One region of the Leucobacter holotrichiae genome, then DNA from elsewhere that is predicted to be linked to it. Evidence: predicted binding sites of a transcription regulator. Region 1 holds the regulator's gene; each other region holds the start of a gene.
What was found. The regulator HspR, encoded in region 1, represses chaperone genes until heat shock. The targets are predictions, from matches to a motif close to AAGTTGAGTCNNNNNGACTCAACTT.
Positions count from the first base shown of each region.

Region 2: the regulator HspR is predicted to act here: its motif matches at 3,988-4,012, upstream of AC0KXF_RS08930 (Hsp20/alpha crystallin family protein).
Region 3: the regulator HspR is predicted to act here: its motif matches at 3,648-3,672, upstream of AC0KXF_RS07575 (ATP-dependent Clp protease ATP-binding subunit).

Region 1 is NZ_JBVUAC010000003.1:5,634-12,918, forward strand. Features, by position in the region: gene AC0KXF_RS05355 (glycosyltransferase) at 1-293, opposite strand, end outside; gene AC0KXF_RS05360 (MFS transporter) at 415-1,665, opposite strand; gene AC0KXF_RS05365 (class I SAM-dependent methyltransferase) at 1,704-2,903, opposite strand; gene AC0KXF_RS05370 (heat shock protein transcriptional repressor HspR) at 2,891-3,313, opposite strand; gene AC0KXF_RS05375 (DnaJ C-terminal domain-containing protein) at 3,321-4,283, opposite strand; gene AC0KXF_RS05380 (nucleotide exchange factor GrpE) at 4,276-4,974, opposite strand; gene dnaK (molecular chaperone DnaK) at 4,977-6,827, opposite strand; gene AC0KXF_RS05390 (MFS transporter) at 7,072-7,285, shown strand, end outside.
Region 2 is NZ_JBVUAC010000005.1:256,675-263,959, forward strand. Features, by position in the region: gene AC0KXF_RS08915 (ATP-binding cassette domain-containing protein) at 1-106, shown strand, start outside; gene AC0KXF_RS08920 (carboxylate-amine ligase) at 284-1,414, opposite strand; gene AC0KXF_RS08925 (bifunctional alpha,alpha-trehalose-phosphate synthase (UDP-forming)/trehalose-phosphatase) at 1,533-3,830, opposite strand; gene AC0KXF_RS08930 (Hsp20/alpha crystallin family protein) at 4,052-4,525, shown strand; gene AC0KXF_RS08935 (dihydrofolate reductase family protein) at 4,641-5,279, shown strand; gene AC0KXF_RS08940 (chorismate mutase) at 5,301-5,594, opposite strand; gene AC0KXF_RS08945 (YidC/Oxa1 family membrane protein insertase) at 5,741-6,511, opposite strand; gene AC0KXF_RS08950 (hypothetical protein) at 6,705-7,010, opposite strand.
Region 3 is NZ_JBVUAC010000004.1:216,384-223,668, reverse strand. Features, by position in the region: gene AC0KXF_RS07585 (C45 family autoproteolytic acyltransferase/hydolase) at 1-73, opposite strand, end outside; gene AC0KXF_RS07580 (MurR/RpiR family transcriptional regulator) at 214-1,101, shown strand; gene AC0KXF_RS07575 (ATP-dependent Clp protease ATP-binding subunit) at 1,351-3,594, opposite strand; gene AC0KXF_RS07570 (TMEM175 family protein) at 3,713-4,372, opposite strand; gene AC0KXF_RS07565 (NAD-glutamate dehydrogenase) at 4,396-7,285, opposite strand, start outside.

The sequences.
Region 1 (7,285 bases):
TTGCGCGCGTAGGAGCGGGCGCGCCAGGGCAGCACGAAGCGCAGCCAGTCATGGGGGTACCACCGCCAGCTCGTCCAGCGGTGCACGGTCATCGACTCGCCCTCGATCGTCTCGGCGAAGCTGCCCGTGCGGTTCACCCGCTTCGAGGGTGCGACCACGTGCACGTCGTGTCCGCGCCCCACGAGTCCGGCGGCGAGGCGTTCGGCGAAGCGGGCGGCGCCGTTGACGTCGGGCGAGAAGGTATCGCATCCGATGAGGATGCGGAGAGGAGGCTGGCGATCGGTGGTGCTCACGGTGTGCGGGAGTCCTTCGGTCGGTGGGGCGCTGGCCGGTGGGCGAGCGCACTCCAGTGTATTCAGGAATACCTCGGAAACCGCGGAGCGGGTCGCCGAGTCCCCGGGAGGCTGCCCGGAACTACAGGCGCCCCCGTGGGATGTAGCGCGGGATCCATCGCGCGAACCCGGCGGCCCCCAGCACCGCGAGCACTCCGGTGACCGCACTCGCGAGCGGCAGCGAAGCCGCGGAGATCGCGGAGATCGCGAGCGGTGCCGCCGCCCCGCCGAAGTCGGTGAACGTGCGCCACGCCGCGAGATACGGGGCGGGATTGTCGCGCGGAGCGAGATCCGCGCCGAGGGTGAGCAGAATCCCGCTCGAGAGGCCGTTCCCGATCCCGATCACCACCGAGCAGCCCACCAACCACCACACCGCGCCGGGCAGATCGTGGGTCGCGGCGAGCACGAGGAAGCTGAGCGCCATGGCGACGGTGGCCGGCAGCGCGGCCCAGAGCCGCCCGAAGCGGTCCATCACCTGGCCGCTCGCGTAGAACAGGGCGAAGTCGATCGTGCCCGCGATGCCCACCACGAGCGCGACGCCCGTCGCGTCGAGGCCGATCGAGACGCCCCAGAGCGGCAGCAGCACGTCTTTCACGGAGCGCAGTCCCGAGAGGATCGCAGCCGGCCCGCCGATGCGCAGCAGGGGTGTCCTCCCGGCGCGGATCGCGGCGAGCACGCCGCCGGGGCGCTCCGGCGCGGCAGCCGCCACAACCGCGGAAGCCGCGGACGAGGCCCCGGTCGCGGGCTGAGCGGGGAGCAGGCGCTCGGGATCCGGCGCGAATCCGACGAGCAGCGCCGCGAGCGCGAGGCACACGACGAAGGCCCAGACCGGGGCCGTCGTGGCGTCGGTGACGCTGAGCAGGCCGGCCGCCAGGAAGGGCCCGGCGAACCGCCCGAATCGGTGCGACCCTCCGATCAGCGAGAGCGCCCGAGCCCGGAACGGCACGGGCACCCGCGTGGTCATGAGCGAGTGCCGCGCCAGAGCGAACGCGGCCTCGGCGAAACCGATCACGAAGACCGACACCCCGAGCACGACGAGCCCGGGCGCGAGTGCGACGCCCACCGCTCCGGCGAACGCCACCGCCGAGGCGACGAGCATCGCGATCCGCTCCCCCGCACGCGACACGATCCAGCTCGCCGGCAGATTGCCGAGCAGCCGCCCCACGACGACCGCGGAGGCGATCACGCCCGAGAGGCCGAGGCTCGCGCCCTGCGAGACCGCGATGACGGGCACGATCGGCAGCATCGCGTACGCGCCGAGGGTGAACAGGATCGTGGGCCCGTAGATGATCGGCGCGAGGCGCAGCAGCAGGGTTCGGGCCGGGTTCGTCATGTTGATTCAAGCGTACGCCCGCCGGGCGGCGCGGACCCTCAGCGCCGGGTCGCCACCAGCACCGTGAAGGTGCGGTTGCGGGCGATCTCCCGCGTCCGCCCGATCTCCCGCTCCACGAGCGGCCGGTAACGCAGGTGCGAGTTGAACACGAGGCGCAGCTCGCCGCCCGGGGCGAGGGCGCGACGGCAAGCACGGATCAGCCGATGCGCGACCCCTGTGTGCACCGTCGAGCCGGTGTGGAACGGCGGATTGAGCAGGATCAGATCGGCCCACTCGTCTTCCACCGCTTCGAGCGCGTCGGCACGGTGGATCGCGATGCGATCCTCCACCCCCGCCCCACCGGCGGTGAGTCGCGTGGCGGCGACGGCAGCAGCCGACTGATCGGTCGCGATCACCACGGCACCGGGCCACCGCAGCGCGGCCGACACCGCGAGCACGCCGTTGCCGCAGCCGAGATCCACGATGCGCGATGGGGCAGTCGCCGGGGCAGTGCGGCCCCCTCCGGCGTCGCCCAGCCCCTCCAGCAGCAGGCGACTGCCGTGGTCGAGGGTCGGGCCGCCGAACGTCGCCCCGTACGCCGCGACGCGGAATGGCAGCGCCGGATCCTCACCCCACCGCGGGAACGGAGCGGGCCCCGGCTCCCCAGGTCCGCTCGCGGTGAGCACCCGCGCCTTGCGTCGCCCGAGGCCCGCGGAGACCTCGCCGAAGTACCGCCCGAGCACCTCGTTCTGCGTGCGCGTCATGTGCTTCACCCGGCCGCCGGCGAACACCCGCACCGCCGGATCCGCCCAGCGCGCGATCGACCAGGCGATCTCGTCGAGGGCGTCGAGCCCGCGCGGCAGCTGCAGCAGCACGGTTCGCGCGCCGCGCAGCAGGGACTCGTCGAGCGGGTGCGAGGTGTAGAGGTTTCGATCCTCCGCCTCCGCCGCGGCGGCCGAGGGGAGCGCAGGATCGGCAGGCGGGAACACCTGCTCAGCGTTGCGGGCGAGGGCGCGCTGCCCGAGCAGCGGATCCTGATGCACCCGGATCCCGCGCGCCCCGAGCACCGCCGCCGCACCGAGAGTGAGCGCCCCGTGCCGATCCCCGATCACCACCAGCTCACCGGGATCCGCCTCCCGCACCGAAGCAGCCGCGGTCTCCAGGATCAGCTCGTCGGCCGCATCGTAGGCTTGCAGTTCGGGCGCCTCGAAGTCGGGCTCGCGCGAGAGACCCGCGAAGAGCCCGGCTAGGGCTTCCACACGACGACCTCGGCGTTGCGCCGCACCCGTGTGCCCCTCCGCAGTGTGATGACCTCGCCCCCCGCCGCACCGGCCGCGAAGACGCGCCGCTCGGGGCGCTGCAGCCGCTCCTCGGTGAGCGCGTGCTCGAGATCCCGCACGCGCTCCTCGAGATCCCGAACCCGATCCTCGAGCTGCAGCACCCGCCGGATCCCCTCGAGGCTCAGGCCCTCGGCCGACAGGCGCGCCACCTCGCGCAGTCGCGCCACGTCGTGCAGGGAGTACCGGCGGGTGTTGCCCCGCGTGCGCTGCGGCGATACAAGACCGATACGGTCGTACTGCCGCAGCGTCTGCGGGTGCATCTCGGCGAGCTCGGCCGCCGCCGCGATCGCGAAGACCGGGGTGAAGCGATCCATCTGGGGTTCGGCCATGGTCGACTCAGCCCCGTGCGCGTGCCAGGAGATCCTCGCGCGGATTCTCCTTCGGTTCGACCTCGCGGAACGCCTCGAGCGCGTCGCGCGCCTGCTCGGAGAGGTGCGACGGCACGACCACCTGCACCTCGGCGAGGAGATCGCCGGTGCCCTTCGAGCTCTTCACGCCGCGGCCCTTGACCCGCAGCACACGACCGCTGGGCGTGCCCGGCTGCACCTTCAGGCGCACCGGATCGCCGCCGAGCGTGGGCACCTCCACGGTCGCGCCGAGCGCGGCCTCCGAGAAGGTGACCGGCAGCTTGAGCCGCAGATTCTGGCCGTCACGTTCGAAGACGGGATGCTTGCGCACGCTCACCGTGAGGATGATATCGCCCGCGGGGCCGCCGTTCGGGCTGGGATCGCCCTTGCCGCGCACCTTGATCTTCTGCCCGTCCGAGACGCCGGCCGGAATCTTGACCTTGACCGTGCCGTTCGGGGTCTGCAGCGTGACCGTCTTGCCCTGCACGGCCGTCTCGAAGTCGAGCGTCGTCGTGGCCTGCACATCGCGCCCGGGCTGCGGGCCGCTGGGGCCGCCGCCGAACAGGTTGAAGATGTCCTCGTACCCCTGGCCACCCTGGGGGAAGCCCCCCTGGTAGCTGAAGTGCGAACCGCCTCGACCGCCGCCGAACATGCCCCCGAAGATGTCCTCGAAGCCCTGTCCGCCCCCGCCGCCGGCCGTGAAGCGGGCGCCGCCCGCCCCCATGGCGCGGATCTGGTCGTACTCGGCGCGCTGCTCCTTGTCGGAGAGCACGGAGTAGGCCTCGCTCATCTCCTTGAACTTCGCCTCGGCGACAGCGTCACCCGGGTTGGAGTCCGGGTGATACTTCCGGGCCAGCTTGCGGTAGGCCTTCTTCAGCTCATCGTCGCTCACGTCCTTCGAGACGCCGAGAATCGCGTAGAAATCCTTCTCGAGCCAATCCTGACTAGCCATCTGCTCCCACCGCCACCGCTACCTTGGCGGGGCGCAGCTCGACATCGCCGACTCGGTACCCCCGCTCGATCACGTCGAGCACCGTGTGCTGCTCGGTGCCCGGAACAGGAACCTGGGCGATCGCCTCGTGCAGCTGCGGGTCGAAGGCCTCGCCCTTCTCGCCGAAGCTGACGACGCCGAGCTTCTCGACCGTGCCGCGCAGCTTCTGCGCGATCGTCGAGAACGCGGAGCCCTCGGTCAGATCGCCGTGCTGCTCGGCCCGATCGATGTCGTCGAGCACCGACAGCAGCGGCGTGACGGCCGCGGCGATCGCGCGCTGCTTCTCGAGCTCGGCGTTCGCCTCGGTACGCTTGCGGTAGTTCGCGTACTCCGCCGTGAGCCGGCGCAGGTCCTCGAGGTAGGGATTCTCCTCGCCGCCGCCCGCGGTCTCGGACTCGCCGCCCGTCGACCCGGTGTCGGCTCCGGCGGCCTCGGCGCTCTGCTCCGAGTTCAAGATGTCATCCACGGTCAGACCCTCGTCGGATCCGCCCTCCTGCGGCGCGGGGCCGGAAGCGTTCGCCTCCGGCCCCTCGGCTGGTGAGCCGGCCGGCCCCGTCGAGGAATCGCTTCGCGATTCATCCCGAGCCGGCTCCGCAGGAACACCGTCGCGGTTCGGCTCTTCGCCCGGCGTGCGCTGTTCCTGATCTGCCATGGTTACTTCTTCTCCTCGTCGTCATCAACGACCTCGGCATCGACCACGTCGTCATCGTTCGACTCCGCGGAGTCGGCGTCGGCAGCGGGCTGCTCGGCCTGCGCCGCCGCGTAGATGGCCTCGCCCAGCTTGGTCTGGCTCTGGCCCAGCTTGTCGGCGGCGGTCTTCACGGCCTCGTCGTCCTCACCGGCGAGCGCCTGCTTCAGCTCATCGAGATCGCCCTGCACCTCGGTCTTGACGTCCTCGGGCAGCTTGTCCTCGTTCTCCGAGATGAGCTTCTCGACCGAGTAGGCCAGCTGCTCGGCGTTGTTGCGCTGCTCGGCCGACTCGCGACGCTTCTTGTCCTCGGCGGCGTGCTCCTCGGCCTCGCGCACCATGCGCTCGATGTCCTCCTTCGACAGCGTCGAGCCGCCGGAGATGGTGATCGTCTGCTCCTTGCCGGTGCCCTTGTCCTTCGCCGAGACCTGCACGATGCCGTTCGCATCGATGTCGAAGGTGACCTCGATCTGCGGCACTCCGCGCGGAGCCGGGGCGATGCCGGTCAGCTCGAAGGTGCCCAGATTCTTGTTGTCGCGGGTGAACTCGCGCTCGCCCTGGAAGACCTGGATCGCGACGGAGGGCTGGTTGTCCTCGGCCGTGGTGAAGGTCTCGCTGCGCTTGGTCGGGATCGCGGTGTTGCGCTCGATCAGCTTCGTCATGATGCCGCCCTTGGTCTCGATACCGAGGCTCAGGGGGGTGACGTCGATCAGCAGCACGTCCTTGCGCTCGCCCTTCAGCACGCCCGCCTGGAGGGCGGCGCCCACGGCGACGACCTCATCGGGGTTCACACCCTTGTTGGGCTCCTTGCCGCCGGTGAGCTTCTTCACGAGCTCGGTGACGGCGGGCATGCGGGTCGAACCGCCGACGAGCACCACGTGCGCGATGTCGGAGACCTTGACGCCGGCCTCCTTGATCACGTCTTCGAAGGGCTTGCGGGTGCGCTCGAGCAGATCCTTGGTGAGATCCTCGAACTTCGCGCGGGTCAGCGTCTCGTCGAGGTTCGCCGGGCCGTTCTCGGTGAGCGAGAGGTAGGGCAGCTGGATCTGGGTGCTCGTCGAGTTCGAGAGCTCCTTCTTCGCCTGCTCCGCGGCCTCCTTGAGGCGCTGCAGCGCGATCTTGTCATTCGAGACGTCGACGCCCGACGAGTTCTTGAACTGCGTGATCAGCCAGTCGACGATGCGCTGATCCCAGTCATCGCCGCCGAGGCGGTTATCGCCCGAGGTCGCGCGCACCTGGATCGTCGAGAAGTCGTCGTCCTTGCCCACCTCGAGCAGCGAGACGTCGAACGTGCCGCCGCCGAGGTCGAAGACGAGGATCAGCTCGTCTTCGTTGCCCTTGTCGAGCCCGTAGGCCAGGGCCGCAGCGGTCGGCTCGTTGATGATGCGAAGCACGTTGAGGCCCGCGATCTCGCCGGCCTCCTTGGTGGCCTGGCGCTCGGCGTCATTGAAGTAGGCGGGCACGGTGATGACGGCGTCGGTCACCTTGTCGCCGAGGTAGGTCTCGGCGTCGCGCTTCAGCTTCATGAGCGTGCGGGCGCTGATCTCCTGCGCCGTGTAGCGCTTGCCGTCGACCTCGTCGCTCTTCCAGTCGGTGCCCATGTGGCGCTTGACCGAGGCGATCGTACGATCGACGTTGGTGACGGCCTGGCGCTTCGCGGTCTCGCCGACGAGCACCTCCCCGTCCTTGGTGAACGCGACGATCGAGGGGGTCGTTCGGAAGCCCTCCGCGTTCGCGATGACGGTGGGCTCGCCGCCCTCGAGCACGGCGACGACCGAGTTGGTGGTGCCGAGATCGATGCCTACTGCACGTGACATGTGTTCTCCTTCATTACTGTTGATCGGAGCCCGCCGATGCGATCCGGGGATCGAGGGCCGGTATCCGTGGCCTATGCTCACGCCGACCCGGAACCCCGAGCAGACCTTGAGCCTGATGGACTCAAGTTTACCGCGAGTGTCGGCTCCGTCAAGTCCTCGTGGCAAAAGTTGAGCCGCATACGCTCAACTCTCAGGGTTTGCACAAGACACCCGGGCGTTTCCCCGATCGACTACAGTGACCCCCATGAGCGACACCGCATCGGAGCCCGCAGCGACCGACGGCCATCTGAGCGCACCCGCGCCGCCGAGGGTCAAGAAGCGCTCCGTCTTCGCGTGGTCGCTCTGGGATTGGGGATCCGCCGCCTTCCAAGCCGTCGTCACGACCTTCGTGTTCTCCGTCTACATCACCTCGGCCGCATTCGGCCCCGAAGACGAGACCTCGGTCGCCCTCGGCGCCA
Region 2 (7,285 bases), on a different contig from region 1:
CATGCGAGACGGTCGGGTGGTCGAAGAGGGCGGGACGGAGACGGTGCTGGCGGATCCCTGCGACCCGTTCACCCGGGAACTCGTCGCGAGCGCGGCCATCGGCTAGGCACCCGCTGCTCCTTCACCCTTCGCCCCACGCCACACCGTTCACCCCTCACCTTCATCTCGCACCCCGCACCCCGCACCTCCACTCCCCACACTCCCCCGAAACGCGGAGTCCCGAATTGCTGCTTCATCGTCTCGGTAAACAGCAGTTCGGGACTCCGCATTGCGCACACAACGGTCAGCGCGAACTCTCGCGATAGAGGCCGATGAGTCCCTCGAGACCCTCCGCATCGAAGCGTTCGAGCTGGCGCCGCGCCGGCCCGCCCGTGCGCCGGAGCCGGTCGATATAGTGGGAGACCCGATCGTGGTCGCCTGTGCGCCGCAGCTCGTTCTCGACTGAGGCGACCATTCGCTCGAGCGTGTCGAAGGCCGGCTCGGGGCGGGCGGTGAGCGGATCGATGAGCTGCGCCGCGAGCCCGTCACGAGCCGCCATCCAGATCGCCCCGTTCACGAGGCCGTGGGCGATGCGCGGTCGCGGCTCTCCCGCCTCGGCGTCGCTCAGCGCGCGATCCACGAGCGCCCGCACCAGCACCGCGAAGCACACCGCATCCTCGGCCTCCAGCTGAGCATCGGCGATCCGCAGCTCCATCGTCGGGAAGTTCTGCGAGAGCCGCGCCAGCCAGGTCACCACCCCGGAGTCGAGCAGCACCCCGCTCTCGACCAACTGCTCGACGGAGCGCGCGTAAGCCTCACCGCTGTCGAACTCCGGTGGGAACCCGGCCACCGGCCACGACATGTTCATGACGTGGCGCCAGCTGGCGAACCCCGTCGGCTCGCCGCACCACAGCGGAGAGTTCGCCGTCATCGCGAGCAGCGCCGGAGCCCACGGGGCGAGACGCGCCAGCACCTCGACGCCCGCGTCGGGCGAGGGGATCTCGACGTGCACGTGCGTGCCCGTCACGTACTGGTAGGCGGCAGCGTTGCGCAGCTGCTCGCCGAGTTCGCGGTAACGCGACTTCGGAGTGACGGTTCCGGCGGCCTCACCGCCCACGGGCGGCAGACCGCTGCCCGCGAGCACGATACCGCGATCCGCCGCCTCTCGAGACAGCGCGGCGCGGAACCCCGTGAGGGTCTCCAGCGCCTCATCGGCGGTGCGGCACACCTGCGTCGCCGTCTCCAGCTGGCTCGAGAAGAACTCCCGCTCGGCCGGTGCAACGGAGTGCGGAGCCGACCGCACCATGTCGGCAGCGAGATCGGTCGGGGTGCCCTGCGAGGCGTCGAGCAGCAGGTACTCCTCCTCGACCCCGAAACTGCGGAACTCGTCGGTTGCGAGTCCGCCGGTGTCGCGCGTGCCGTCGGTGTGGCTCATATCGCCCTCCTTCGTGTTCGGCCGTCGCGTCACGGCCCGGGGTTCGAGCGTAGAGGTTCGCGGGACGAGCTGTCACCGGGGTTGATTTCGCAGGCGCCCACCGGGTAGGCGATGACCCTCACTCCGAGCCGATGATGATCCCGGTGCGCAGCTCCGCCAGCAGTGCGAGCACCGCCGTGGCCGTCTCGGGATCGGGCACCCGCTCCATGGCCGCGGTGTCGCCCTCCCCCACCTTGATCCCCAGGTCGTCGTGACTGAGGGTCGTGAACACGTCCTCGTCGGTCACGTCGTCCCCGAGGAACAGCACGGGCGCGTCGGGCAGGGCCGCGCGGATGCTGCGCAGCACCGATCCCTTGTTCGAGTCCCGCACCGAGAACTCCCGCACCTGCTTGCCCTCGCGCACGTGCATGTCGGCCGCGAGGCCCAGTTCGACGGCCGCGGCCATCAGCTCCTCCGCCTGCTCGGGATCGGCGACTTGCCTCGTGTGCACCGCGATCCCGAACGGCTTGCGCTCGAGCCGCACGCCCGGCTCACCGCCGAGCACGCGCTCGAATCGCCGCCCGACGCGCTCGAGCCTTTCGCTCTCCTCATCGGTGAGCGGGCTTCCGAGCGGCGGGCCGTCACCGCCCTCACCCGCAGGACCGATGTCGAGCCCCGTCAGCTCCGAGCCGTGGGAGCCCGACACGATCCATCCGTCGCTCTGCAGACCCGTCTCGGCCAGTCCGCCCAGCGAGCGCCCCGTCAGCACGGCGACGTAGGTGTCGGGCGCGTTGCGCAGCACCTCGAGCGCCTGGCGGGCCCTGGGGAGGATTCTGGCGTCTTGCGGCCTCGGAACGATCGGTGCGAGCGTGCCGTCGAAGTCGCTCGCCACGATGAGCCGGGGAAGCGCGGCGAGCCGGCGCACGCGATCGTCGATGCTGCGCGGCACGAATGCCGTGCTCACCTGGATCGGCTCGGTACGGTGCCCGGTGGGGCTCGGGCGCTGCGCCTCCGCGGTCGCCCGCACTGCTCCCAGGTAGCCGGACGCCCAGTGCGCGACGTCATTGTCGTAGACGGTCCGGCGCAGCGACCGCATGCGTCGGCGCTGCTCCTCGCGCGGCATGTGGGCCGCACGCACGATCGCGGCCTTGAGCCCCTCGATGTCGTGCGGGTTGACGAGCAGCGCGTCCCGCAGCTCGTCGGCAGCGCCCGCAAACTCGCTCAGCACCAGAACGCCCTGCTCGTCGGTGCGGCACGCGGCGTACTCCTTCGCGACGAGGTTCATACCGTCGCGCAGCGGAGTGACCAGCAGCACGTCCGCGGCCAGGTAGAGCGCCACCATCTCGTCGCGTGTGTGCCCGCGATGCAGATAGACGAGCGGCGCGTGCCCGATGCTTCCGTACTCGCCGTTGATGCGCCCCACGGTGAGCTCGACCTCGTCGCGCAGCTGCCGATAGGCGTCGACGCGCTCCCGGCTCGGGCTCGCCACCTGCACGAGCACCGTCTGCTCGGCATCGATCTCGCCGTCCGAGAGCAGCTCGTCGAACGCCTTGAGACGGTGCCTGATCCCCTTCGTGTAGTCGAGTCTGTCGACGCCCAGCATGACCGTCTTCGGGTTGCCGAGTTCGGCGCGGATCTCCCTCGCCCGCTCCTGGATCTCGGGGCGGGCGGCCACCTCGGCGAAGGCCGCGGCATCGATCGAGATCGGGAATTCCTGGGCGAGCACCGTGCGCGACGGCTCACCGGCGGCGCCGGGCACGACGATCGTATTGCCGAGCGCGGGCACGCGGGTGAATCGCTCGGCCGTCATACGGAACGCCACGGCGTCGGTGACCTGCTGGAATCCGATCACGTCGGCTCCGAGCAGGCCCTCGACCACGCGCTTGCGCCACGGGAGCTGCGCGAAGAGCCGGCTCGGCGGGAACGGGATGTGCAGGAAGAAGGCGATCGTGAGGTCGGGGCGCAGCTCGCGCAGCATCGCGGGCACGAGCTGCAGCTGGTAGTCGTGCACCCAGACGATCGCGCCCTCCGCCGCGTGCTGCGCGACGCGCTCGGCGAAGCGCTGGTTCACCTTCTGATAGCGGTCCCACCACACGCGGTGGAACTCGGGGCGCGCGATGACGTCGTGGTAGAGCGGCCAGAGCGTGCCGTTCGAGAAGCCCTCGTAGTAGAGCTCGATGTCGTCCTCGCTCAGTTCGACGGGTGCGAGGCGCATCGAGCCGATCTCGAACGGGTCGACCGCCTCGTCTGCAGAACCGACCCACCCCACCCAGAGGCAGCCGAGCTGCTCCACGATGGGGGCGACCGCCGTGACGAGGCCTCCCGGTGAGGTGCGCCACGAGGTGGATCCATCCTTCTCGACGACCCGGTCCACCGGCAACCGGTTGGACACCATGACGAGTTCGCGCCCGCCCGTCATGTCCTTCATCTCGGTCATGGCACCCCCTTGCGAGTCTCTGTTATCGCAGTCTACGAGACCTGCGCGGCCGCTGCTGCCCGTTGCGGCCGTATCCCGGCTGATGCTAGTGAGCGGCGCGTTTGCCTCGAGCGAACAACAGTTAGCACTCTACCCGAGAGAGTGCTAATATTTTCTCAAGTTGAGTGATATGCACTCAACTTTCACATCTTGAATCGTCAGTTCAGAGAAAGGTGAGAAACATGGCAACCTACACCCCTTTCCGTGAGATGGAACGCCTCGCCGACACGCTGTTCAACGAGCCCCTGCGCGGGCCGCGGCAGATGCCCATGGATCTCTATCGCGACGGCGACCACTACCTGCTGACCGCTGATCTGCCCGGCATGGATCCGGGCTCCGTCGACATCGATGTGGACGGCCAGTTGCTCACGATCCGCGCCGAGCGCACCCTGCCGAGCACCGAGAACGTGAAGTGGATCACCCGCGAACGCACATCGGGCAGCTTCCTGCGCCAGCTCAGCCTCGGCCAGGGCATCGATACCGAGCGCATCAGCGCCAGCTACGACAACGGCGTGCTGTGCGTGACGATCCCGGTCAGCGAGCGGGCGAAGCCGCGCAAGGTGGAGGTCACCAGCGCGAACGGCGGCGCAGCATCGCAGACGCTGGAGGCAGACGGCGGGGCGAAGCCGCAGCAGCTGGAGAACAGCCCCGCGTAAGGGCTGACCCGCCGCTGAGGCTCGGGGCGGGGCCGCAGACCGGCGCCCGCCCCTTCCCTCCTCGGCTCCACCGGCCTAGAGTTGAGCGATCGGACTGCAATCGCCCGGAGGCGTCATGGCTCGCGCTCGCATACACAACCAGTTCGTGTCCCTCGACGGCTTCTCGGCCGGCGAGCACGTGACGTTCGACCGTCCGATCGGAGACGCCGGTGCGCTCTTCGGCTGGTTCGACGGCCGCGTCATCGAGGGCGTTCACCGGGTCGCTGATCCGGTGACGCTGGATCGTGCCCTGTTCAGCATGTGGGGGCAGGGCATCGGCGCGGAGATCATGGGGCGCCGCAAGTTCGGGCCGCAGAACGGGCCCTGGCCCGATGACGGGTGGCGCGGATGGTGGGGCGAGGAACCGCCCTTCAAAACCCCCTGCTTCATACTCACGCACCACCCGCGCGAGCCCATGGTGTTCGCGAACGGCACGAGCTTCCACTTCATCGACGCCGACCCGGCGGAGGCGCTGCGCCGCGCGAACGAGGCCGCCGACGGCAAGGACGTTCGCATCGGGGGCGGGCCCTCGACGATTCGCCAGTTCCTGCGCGACGACCTCGTCGACTTCATGCACGTCGTGGTCGTGCCGATCACGCTGGGTCGCGGCGTGCGCCTCTGGGACGACGTCGTGGGGATCGAGGATCGCTTCACGATCGAATCGGTCAGCAGTTCGAGCGGGTTGACCCACCAGCTGTGGAATCGGAAGCGGTAGCCTCCGCGCCCTGGCCGCTCGCTAGGCCCGATGCCCGCTCGAGTCGAGCTCGAGCTCGATGAACGCGGCGATGAGAGCCCGGTACGCCGCTTCGACGACCTCGGGCGACGCCCCCGCGTCGGTCGCGAGCGCACGCACCTTGCGGATCAGCTGCTCCACCCGGTCGGGCGCCCGCACCGCCTGCGCGTCCTGCTTCAGCGAACCAGCGATCAGCACCTGCTCCTGGCGCTCGGCGATCAGCTCGACGATCCGGCGATCCAGCGCGTCGATCCGCTGCCGCACCGCCTCCAATTGCGGCTGTGTCGACTCGTTCATCACGCCAGCCTAGCAGCGCAGATCTGCCGTCGAGCACACCGGACCCCGGATTTCGGTGTGCTCGACGGCAGATCTGCGTAGTTGCAGCGGGGACGGCGGCGCGGGGACGGGGCGTGATGCAACGAGGAGCAGCACCCGCTCCCGTCTCAGCCCCCCGGCTGGTAGATGCGGGTCAGGATCAGCCGCTCCCCGAGCGTCCACGCCGTCGTCGTGAGCAGGTACAGCCCCGCAGCGAGAGGGACGAACGCCGCGATCACGGCGGTCATGAACGGCATGAAGCTCAGCACGCGCATCATGCCCGTCAGATCCGGCATGCCGGTCGCCTGCTGGGGCTGCGCCTGCATCCCGGTATCGGGTTGGGGCTGAGCGAGCAGGCGCCGCGAGGCCTGCGCGACGACGGCGATGAGCACCATGATCGTCAAGAAGACCGCCGTCGATCCCCATGACACCGTCCCCGCACCGATCCGCCCGATGAACCCGGCATCGAGCGGAACGCCGAAGAACGTGTGCGAGAGCAGCTCGTTCGGGTGCCCGTCGATCTCCGGCAGGATGAACAAACCGTACACGGCCATGAGCACGGGCATCTGCGCGAGCACGGGCAGGCATCCGGCGAACGGGGAGGCCTTCTCCGCCGCATAGAGCTCCATCGTCTTCCGCTGCAGCACCTCGGGATTCTTCTGGTAGCGGCGGCGCAGCTCGGCGATCTGCGGCGCGAGCCGCTGCCTCATGACGTTCGCCTTCACCTGCGAACGGCCGACCGGGATGAGGAGCGCGCGGATCACGACGGTGAGCACGATGATCGCCATCGCGGCGCTGTACGCGCCAGCCACCGGTTCGAGGATCTCGCTGAGCGAGGTGACGACCCAGTAGGCGGCATTGATCAGGATCTTGATCGGCGGGAACTCGTAGATGCTCATCGGGCCGCCTCCCGACGCTCCGTGGTCAGAGGGGCGGTCGCAGTCGAGGGGTCAAGGGACAGGTGGTGTTCGGGGTGCATGGTGTTCTCGTTTCAGTCGCGGGTATCGAGCGTGTGCACGCCCTGCGAGAACGAGAGCACCGAGGGGACCGAAGGAACACCGACCGCAAGGATCGGTTGATGCGAAACGTCGTTCAGGCAGAGGCGTGAACGAGACGCGACGGCGCACGCGCGAGCGCGGTCCCCGGCATACCGGCATCGCCGGGTACGCGGAACTCGCGAACCTCGGGCACATGCGATCGACTCGGCGGAGCATTGGGAGCCAGCGCCAGGGCCCGCGTGAGAGCTCGCGCGATCGCCGGAAGGACCGGCACCAGGATGAGCGCACCCACCGCGAGCACCAGCACCGCCTGGATCATCGGCTGCGGGAGATGCGGCGTGAGCGCGACGGAAAGCGTGAACAGCACCAGCTGCGCCATCAGCCACAGCGATATCAGCATGCTCTGCACCTCCGCTCCCTTGGAGTGTATCCGACCACCGCATCTTCCACGACCGCACTCGGCCGAACGCACGCCGCCCTTGTGCCGGCGAGCCCCGATCGAGAGGCGATTTTTGCATGAGGATCGCGGATCCCGAGTGCAGAAATCGCCTTTCAACAGGGATGGAGAAGCAGGATCGGGTCAAGCACCCGAGGATCGCGGGGTGCCAGCCGATCGCCCCCTCCGACTTTTGCGCTTCACCCCGGCTAAGCTCTCATGAACCGACAACGATGGAG
Region 3 (7,285 bases), on a different contig from region 1:
CGCCGTACTGGCGACCGCGCTCGCGCGGTGGTCCGCTGACCTCGAGCACGCGGATGCTTCCTGCATCCCCCATGGAGACCTCCCTGTCCTGGTTGCCTGCACCGTCTTGTCACGACGATGCCGTGGTGCGGCTTGCGATTCTCCGGCCGGCGGAGAATGATGAGTGGAACATCCGTTACGGATCCCCGCCCTTTAGTACGAGATGATACATCAATGGAACCGTTTGTAACAAGCGATACAGAAAATGGCGCTCTCGCCGCCCTGCGTGCCCGTATCTCCGAGCACTGGGAGGAGCTGTCGAAGTCGGAGCGGGCGGTCTGCCGGGTGTTGACCGACATGTCGGCGGAGCGTCTGCTCTACGCCAGCGCGGCGGAGCTCGGAGCGCAGAGCCGCACCTCGAACGCGTCCGTGGTGCGCACGCTGCAGACCCTCGGCTACTCGGGCCTCTCGGAGCTCAAGCAGGAAGTCGCCGCCCCGTTCAGCTCGAGCGTCGCTCCCGATGTCAGGCTGCGGCAGCGCCTGGAGCATGTGGGGCAGGATCTGCAGCAGATCCAGCGCGAGATCTGGGCCGAGGCTTCGGAACTCATCGAGCTCGGCAGACGCGCCAACGATGACGCGCGCTATTCGGTCGCCGTCAACCTGATCGTTCACGCTGACACGGTCTACTGCTACGGCCTCGGCGCTTCGGGCATCGCCGCCGAGCACCTCGCGCTGCGGCTGCGCAGGATCGGCGTGCCGACCCGCCGCCTCACGACCGACGGCTTCAAACTCGCAGACGAGGTGATGAGCCTCGGGGCACGCGACCTCCTGGTCATCTTCGCGCCGGGTCGCGTGACGAGCGACATCGAAGCGCTGCTCGATCACGCGCAACTCGTCGGCGCGAGCGTGCTGCTCGTCACCGACGAATTGCTCGACCAACTCGCTCCGCGCGTCACCTCGGCGCTCGTCGCCCCGCACACCCCGACCGGCCTCACCGCCGAAGGGCTCTCGGGGATCCTCGTCGGCGATGTGCTCGTGCAGGCCGTCTCCGCCGTCGGACCGGACAAGGCTCTGCGATCGTCTCAGCGTCTCAACGACCTGCGGGCGCGCCTCGGATACTGAGGCGCGCCCGCAGATGGGTCAGTTTCGGCCGTGTCCCCCCGCGGCGACACGCACGGAAGTGACCCCGATACAGAGAAACGGCAGCGACGGGACTGGCGGCAGCCCGGGCGCGCGGGGCCGACCGCCCGACCCTCCGAGCATCAGCACCCGTTTCCGCACCAATGAGGAGATCGCGGTCTATGCGGTGGGTCGCCCCCGAAAACCACCGCATAGACCGCGATCTCCTCATTGAACGGCACCGCCCAGCGCTCAGTCGTCCAGCAACTCGGCCTCGATGACGTCGTCATCGCCAGCGCCGCCGGCACCGCCGGCACCGCCGTTCGACGGCACCGACCCTGCGCTCTCCAGTGCGAGCGACTCGCCGTCGGGCGCCACGTCCACCCGCACGGCGTCGCCGTCGCGCACGGATCCGGAGAGGATCGCTCGCGCGAGCCGGTCGTCGATCTCGTGCTGCATGAGCCGCCGCAGCGGACGCGCACCGTAGATCGGATCGTAGCCGCGCGATGCCAGCCACGAGCGCGCCTCGGGCGTGACGCCGAGGGTGAGCCGGCGATCCGCCAGCCGGTCCTGCAGACGGTCCACCGCCAGATCTACGATCTGCGCCAGATCGTCTTCCGAGAGCGGCCGGAAGATGACCATCTCATCGAGCCGGTTGATGAACTCGGGCTTGAACGCGCGGCGCACCGTCTCGCGCACTCCGAACTCCTTCTCGCTCCACGGCAGATCGGGGTCGATCAGATACTGCGAGCCGAGATTCGAGGTGAGGATCAGGATCACGTTGCGGAAGTCGACCGTTCGGCCCTGACCGTCGGTGAGCCGACCGTCGTCGAGCACCTGCAGCAGCACATCGAACACCTCGGGGTGCGCCTTCTCGACCTCATCGAGCAGCACGACCGAGTAGGGCCGCCGGCGCACGGCCTCGGTCAGCTGACCGCCCTGCTCGTAGCCGATATATCCGGGAGGGGCGCCGACGAGCCGCGACACGGAGTGCTTCTCGCCGTACTCGCTCATGTCGATGCGGACCATGGCGTGCTCATCGTCGAAGAGGAACTCGGCGAGTGCCTTCGCGAGCTCCGTCTTGCCGACGCCGGTGGGCCCGAGGAACAGGAACGAACCGGTTGGTCGATTGGGATCCGCGATCCCGGCCCGCGTGCGACGCACCGCATCAGCGACCGCACGCACCGCGTCCCCCTGGCCGATGAGCCGCTTGCCGAGTTCGCTCTCGAGCGCGAGCAGCTTCTCGGTCTCGCCCTGCAGCAGGCGGCCGACCGGGATGCCGGTCCAAGCAGCGACCACACCGGCGATGTCCTCGTCGGTCACCTGGTCGTTCACCATACGCGGCTCGCCGTCGATCTCTCCCGCCATCTCGGCCTGTTCGGCCTCGGCGAGTTGCTTCTGGATCACGGGGATCTCGCCGTAGAGCAGCTTCGACGCCTTCTCGAGGTTGCCCTCGCGCTGAGCGACCTGCGCCTGCATATTGAGCTGGTCGAGCTTCTCCCTGAGGGAGCCGACGCGGTTCAGCGTGGCGCGCTCGCGCTCCCAGCGCGCCTCGAGGCCGTCAAGCTCGCGCTGCTTCTCGGCGAGGTCTTCGCGCAGCTTCGCCAGACGCTCCTTCGAGGCCTCGTCCTTCTCCTTCTTGAGCGCGAGTTCCTCGAGCTTCAGCCGGTCGACCGCGCGGCGCAGTTCGTCGATCTCGATCGGAGCCGAGTCGATCTCCATGCGGAGGCGGCTCGCGGCCTCGTCGATCAGGTCGATCGCCTTGTCGGGCAGCTGCCGCGCCGTGATGTACCGGTTCGATAGGCTCGCGGCGGCGACCAGAGCCGAATCGGCGATGGTCACCTTGTGGTGCGCCTCGTAGCGCTCCTTGAGGCCGCGCAGGATCGCGACCGTGTCTTCGACACTCGGTTCACCCACGTACACCTGCTGGAAGCGCCGCTCGAGCGCCGCATCCTTCTCGATGTACTCGCGGTACTCGTCGAGCGTGGTCGCGCCGATGAGCCGCAGCTCGCCGCGGGCGAGCATGGGCTTCAGCATCTGCGACGCCGCGACCGACGACTCGCCGCCGCCAGCTCCCATGAGGGTGTGCAGCTCGTCGATGAAGGTGATGATCTTGCCGTCGGAGTCCTTGATCTCGGCGAGCACCGCCTTCATGCGCTCCTCGAACTCGCCGCGGTACTTCGCACCGGCGATGAGCGCCGAGATATCGAGGGAGATCAGCTCCTTGTCCTTGAGCGACTCGGCGACGTCACCGGCGACGATGCGCTGAGCGAGACCCTCGACGACGGCCGTCTTGCCGACGCCGGGCTCACCGATCAGCACCGGGTTGTTCTTGGTGCGCCGAGTGAGCACCTGGCTCACTCGCCGGATCTCGCTATCGCGACCGATGACGGGGTCGAGCTTGCCCGAGCGGGCGACTTCCGTGAGGTTGACGCCGAACTGCTCGAGGGCGCTCTGCCCCTCTTCGCCCTGGGCGGGCTGCCAGTTTGCCTGCATCTGGGGTCCTTTCTCGTTCAGCAGACTGCGGCGACCCGAGCAGGGAGGCCACAAACTTGAGTGATGATGACTCAAGTTTATCGCAGCACTCCGATTTGCGCCAGGATTCTTCTCCTGCTCAGGTGTCCGATACTCCGGGCGAATGCTCCCGCTCCGCGACCCTCACCTTCCGCTTGCCCGTGATCCTGCCCACGGGAATCATCAGCAGCCAGCTCAACTGCGCCCACGTCGACCCGGCGAGGAAGGCGATCGGCACCGAGACGGCGAACACTCCCATCTGTGCGAGCACGTCGATGCGCGAGGCTCGCAGCAGCGCCGGGCTCGCCCGCTCCACCAGCAGACCCCGGACCCGCCCGATCTCGTGCATCGCCCACTGCGAGGCCATCGCCAGCGCCACGTTCACGGCGTACAGCGCGGTGGGCAGCGGGTACTCGGAGATCTCGGGATCACTGATGCCCTGCGTGGTGAACGGCAGAAGCACGATGAGCCCCGCCGTGACGAGGTTCGCGGTGACGACAGGGCCGTCGATCCCGATGAAGCGCGCCAGCAGCAGCGTGTTGTGACGCCAGAAGATCGCGATCACCACGAAGCTGATGAAGAAGCCGAGCAGCTGCGTGCCGAGCCCGTGGTCGAGCAGCTCGGCTGGCTCGCGCCAGGCCGAAGCCGCCGGCAGGTCGATGTTCGCCACCAGCAGGGTGATCGCGAAGCCGTAGATCGCGTCGAAGAATCCGATTCCCCGGCCGAACTCCGCGCCCTCCCGCTCGAAGATCCCGCGCATCACAGCCCCTCAGCCCGTCCGGTTCACCGCACGAGCGAGCGCAAACGTCGCAGCGCGACCGACAGGGTCGCAAGGCCTGCATCGACGTCGGAGCGCACCGCATCGAGCGCTTCCTCGAGCACCCGCCTGCTCGACACCGCACCCTGTTCGAGCCAGGTGTCGATCCGCAGGGCCGCATCCCCCGGCTCCGTCTGCTCGAGCACGGACGCGGTGAGTGCGATCATCACCGCGTAAAGATCATCACGCATCGCGGCGCGCGCCATCGACCCCCAGCGGTCGTCCTGCGGCAGAGCCGTCACCCCGCTCAGCAACTCGTCGAAGTGCATCCGAGATGAAAGGTCGAAGTACACCGCGGTCACCTCGTCGAGGCTCCAGCCTCGCAGACGCGACTGCTCCACGATGTCGAGCAGAGGCAGAGAAGCGAGCAGGCCGGCGCCGCGCCGAGCGAGGTTGCTCGGCACCCCCGCCCGCTCGAGTTCGTCGACGCGGGCCTCGAACCGCAGCAGCTCGTCTCCGCGCAACAGCTCGCCGAGCATCTCGGAGAGCCGCACGACGGGCCCGGCGAACAGTTCGATCTCGGCACCGATGTCGATGCTCTCGACGCGATGCTGCACGAACCAGCGCGTCGCCCGATCGAGCAGCCTGCGGAACGTGAGATAGAGATCGGTCTGCACCGCGGTGCTCACCGCGTTGTCGGTCGCCTCGACGGCCACCACGAAGTCGCGCAGGTCGAACACCTCACGAGCCACCACGTAGGCGCGGGCGATCTGCTCGCTCGACGCCCCCGTCTCGTCTGCGGCCCGGTAGGCGAACGTGATGCCGCCGCGGTTCACCATCGAGTTGACCACCGAGTTGACCACGATCTCCGAGCGCAGCGGGTGGGCGGCGAGATCATCTCCGTAGCGCTCTCGGATGGGACCCGGGAAGTAGTCGGCGAGGGTGCGGGCGAACCACGGGTCGTCGGCCATCCGCGTCGCTGCGAGGTCGGACTTGAGCGCCAGCTTGGCGTAGGCGACCAGCACCGCGAACTCCGGGCGGGTAAGGCCCCGCCGTTCGGCGAGGCGGGTCTGGATCTCGCTCGTACTCGGCAGGAACTCCAACTCCCGATCCAATTCGTCTCGACCCTCGAGCCACTTCATCAGCCGCTCGTGCGAGGGAAGCATCTCGACTGCGTTCTCGCGAGAGTTGCCGAGCAGCACGTTCTGCTCGTAGTTGTCGCGCAGCACCTGCACCGCGACCTCGTCGGTCATCGAGTGCAGCAGTTCGTTGCGCGCCTCGCGATCGAGGCGGCCGTCGCGCTCCACAGCACCGAGCAGGATCTTGATGTTCACCTCGCGATCGGAGGTGCCCACACCGGCGGAGTTGTCGATCGCGTCGGTGTTGATGCGCACCCCCGCGAGCGCGGCCTCGATGCGGCCGCGCTGGCTCACGCCGAGGTTGCCGCCCTCGCCGACCACGCGCACGCGCAGCTCGGAGCCGTTCACGCGGATCGCATCGTTGCCTCGGTCACCGATCTCGGCGTCGGTCTCGGAACTCGCCTTCACATACGTGCCGATGCCTCCGTTCCAGAGCAGATCGACCGGGGCGAGCAGCACGGCCCGCTTGAGCTCAGCGGGCGTGAGCGAGGTAACGCCGGCCTCGAGCCCGAGCGCCTCGGCCATCTGCGGGCTCACGGAGATCGACTTCGCGGAGAGCGGGAACACGCCGCCGCCCTCGGAGATGAGCGCGCGATCGTAGTCGTCCCACGAGGAGCCGGGCAGTTCGAACAGTCGCGCACGCTCGGCGAACGACGTCGCCGCATCGGGTGAGGGATCCACGAAGACATGCCGGTGATCGAACGCCGCCACGAGACGGATGCACTCGGAGCGCAGCATGCCGTTCCCGAACACGTCCCCAGACATGTCGCCCACGCCGACGACGGTGAACTCCTCGGCCTGGGTGTCGTGGCCCATCTCGCGGAAGTGCCGCTTCACCGATTCCCACGCCCCGCGTGCCGTGATGCCCATGCCCTTGTGGTCGTAGCCCGCCGAGCCGCCCGATGCGAAGGCGTCGTCGAGCCAGAAGCCGTACTCGGCCGAGATGCCGTTGGCGATGTCGGAGAAGGACGCCGTGCCCTTGTCGGCCGCGACCACGAGATAGGGATCGTCGCCGTCATGGCGCACCACCCGCTCGGGATGCCGCACCTCCGACCCGTCGCGGTTGTCGGTGATGTCGAGCAGACCGCGGATGAAGGTGCGGTACGCCGACTTGCCGCCCTCGAGCCACGCGGCGCGATCGCTCGGCGACGGCAAGCGCTTCGCCACGAATCCGCCCTTCGAGCCCGTCGGCACGATCACGGCGTTCTTCACCATCTGGGCTTTTACGAGGCCCAGCACCTCGGTGCGGAAGTCCTCGCGCCGGTCGCTCCAGCGCAGACCGCCGCGAGCCACCTTGCCGAAGCGCAGGTGCACACCCTCGACCTCCGGGGAATACACCCAGATCTCCGCCATGGGGTGCGGCTTCGGCAGGCCGGGCACACGGGCGCAGTCGAGTTTCATCGATACCCACGGCTTCGGGCGCCCCTCGGCGTCCCGCTGGTAGAAGTTGGTGCGCCAGGTCGCCTCGATCACCCCGATGATCGAGCGCAGGATCCGGTCGTGGTCGAGGCTGGACACGCCCTCGAGGTCGAGTTGGAGTGCAGCGGCCTGTTCCGCCGACTGCGCCTCCCGGTCGCCCTGGATCTCGGGGTCGAAGCGCAGCTCGAAGAGCCGCACGAGACCGGCGGCGATGCCGGGGTTCGCGATCAGCGCCTGCTCGATGTACTCGACCGAGAAGGCGGAGCCGATCTGCCGCAGGTACATGCTGATGGCGCGCAGGATCACGATCCTGCGCCAGTTCAGACCCGCGAGCAGCACCAGCGCGTTCAATCGATCG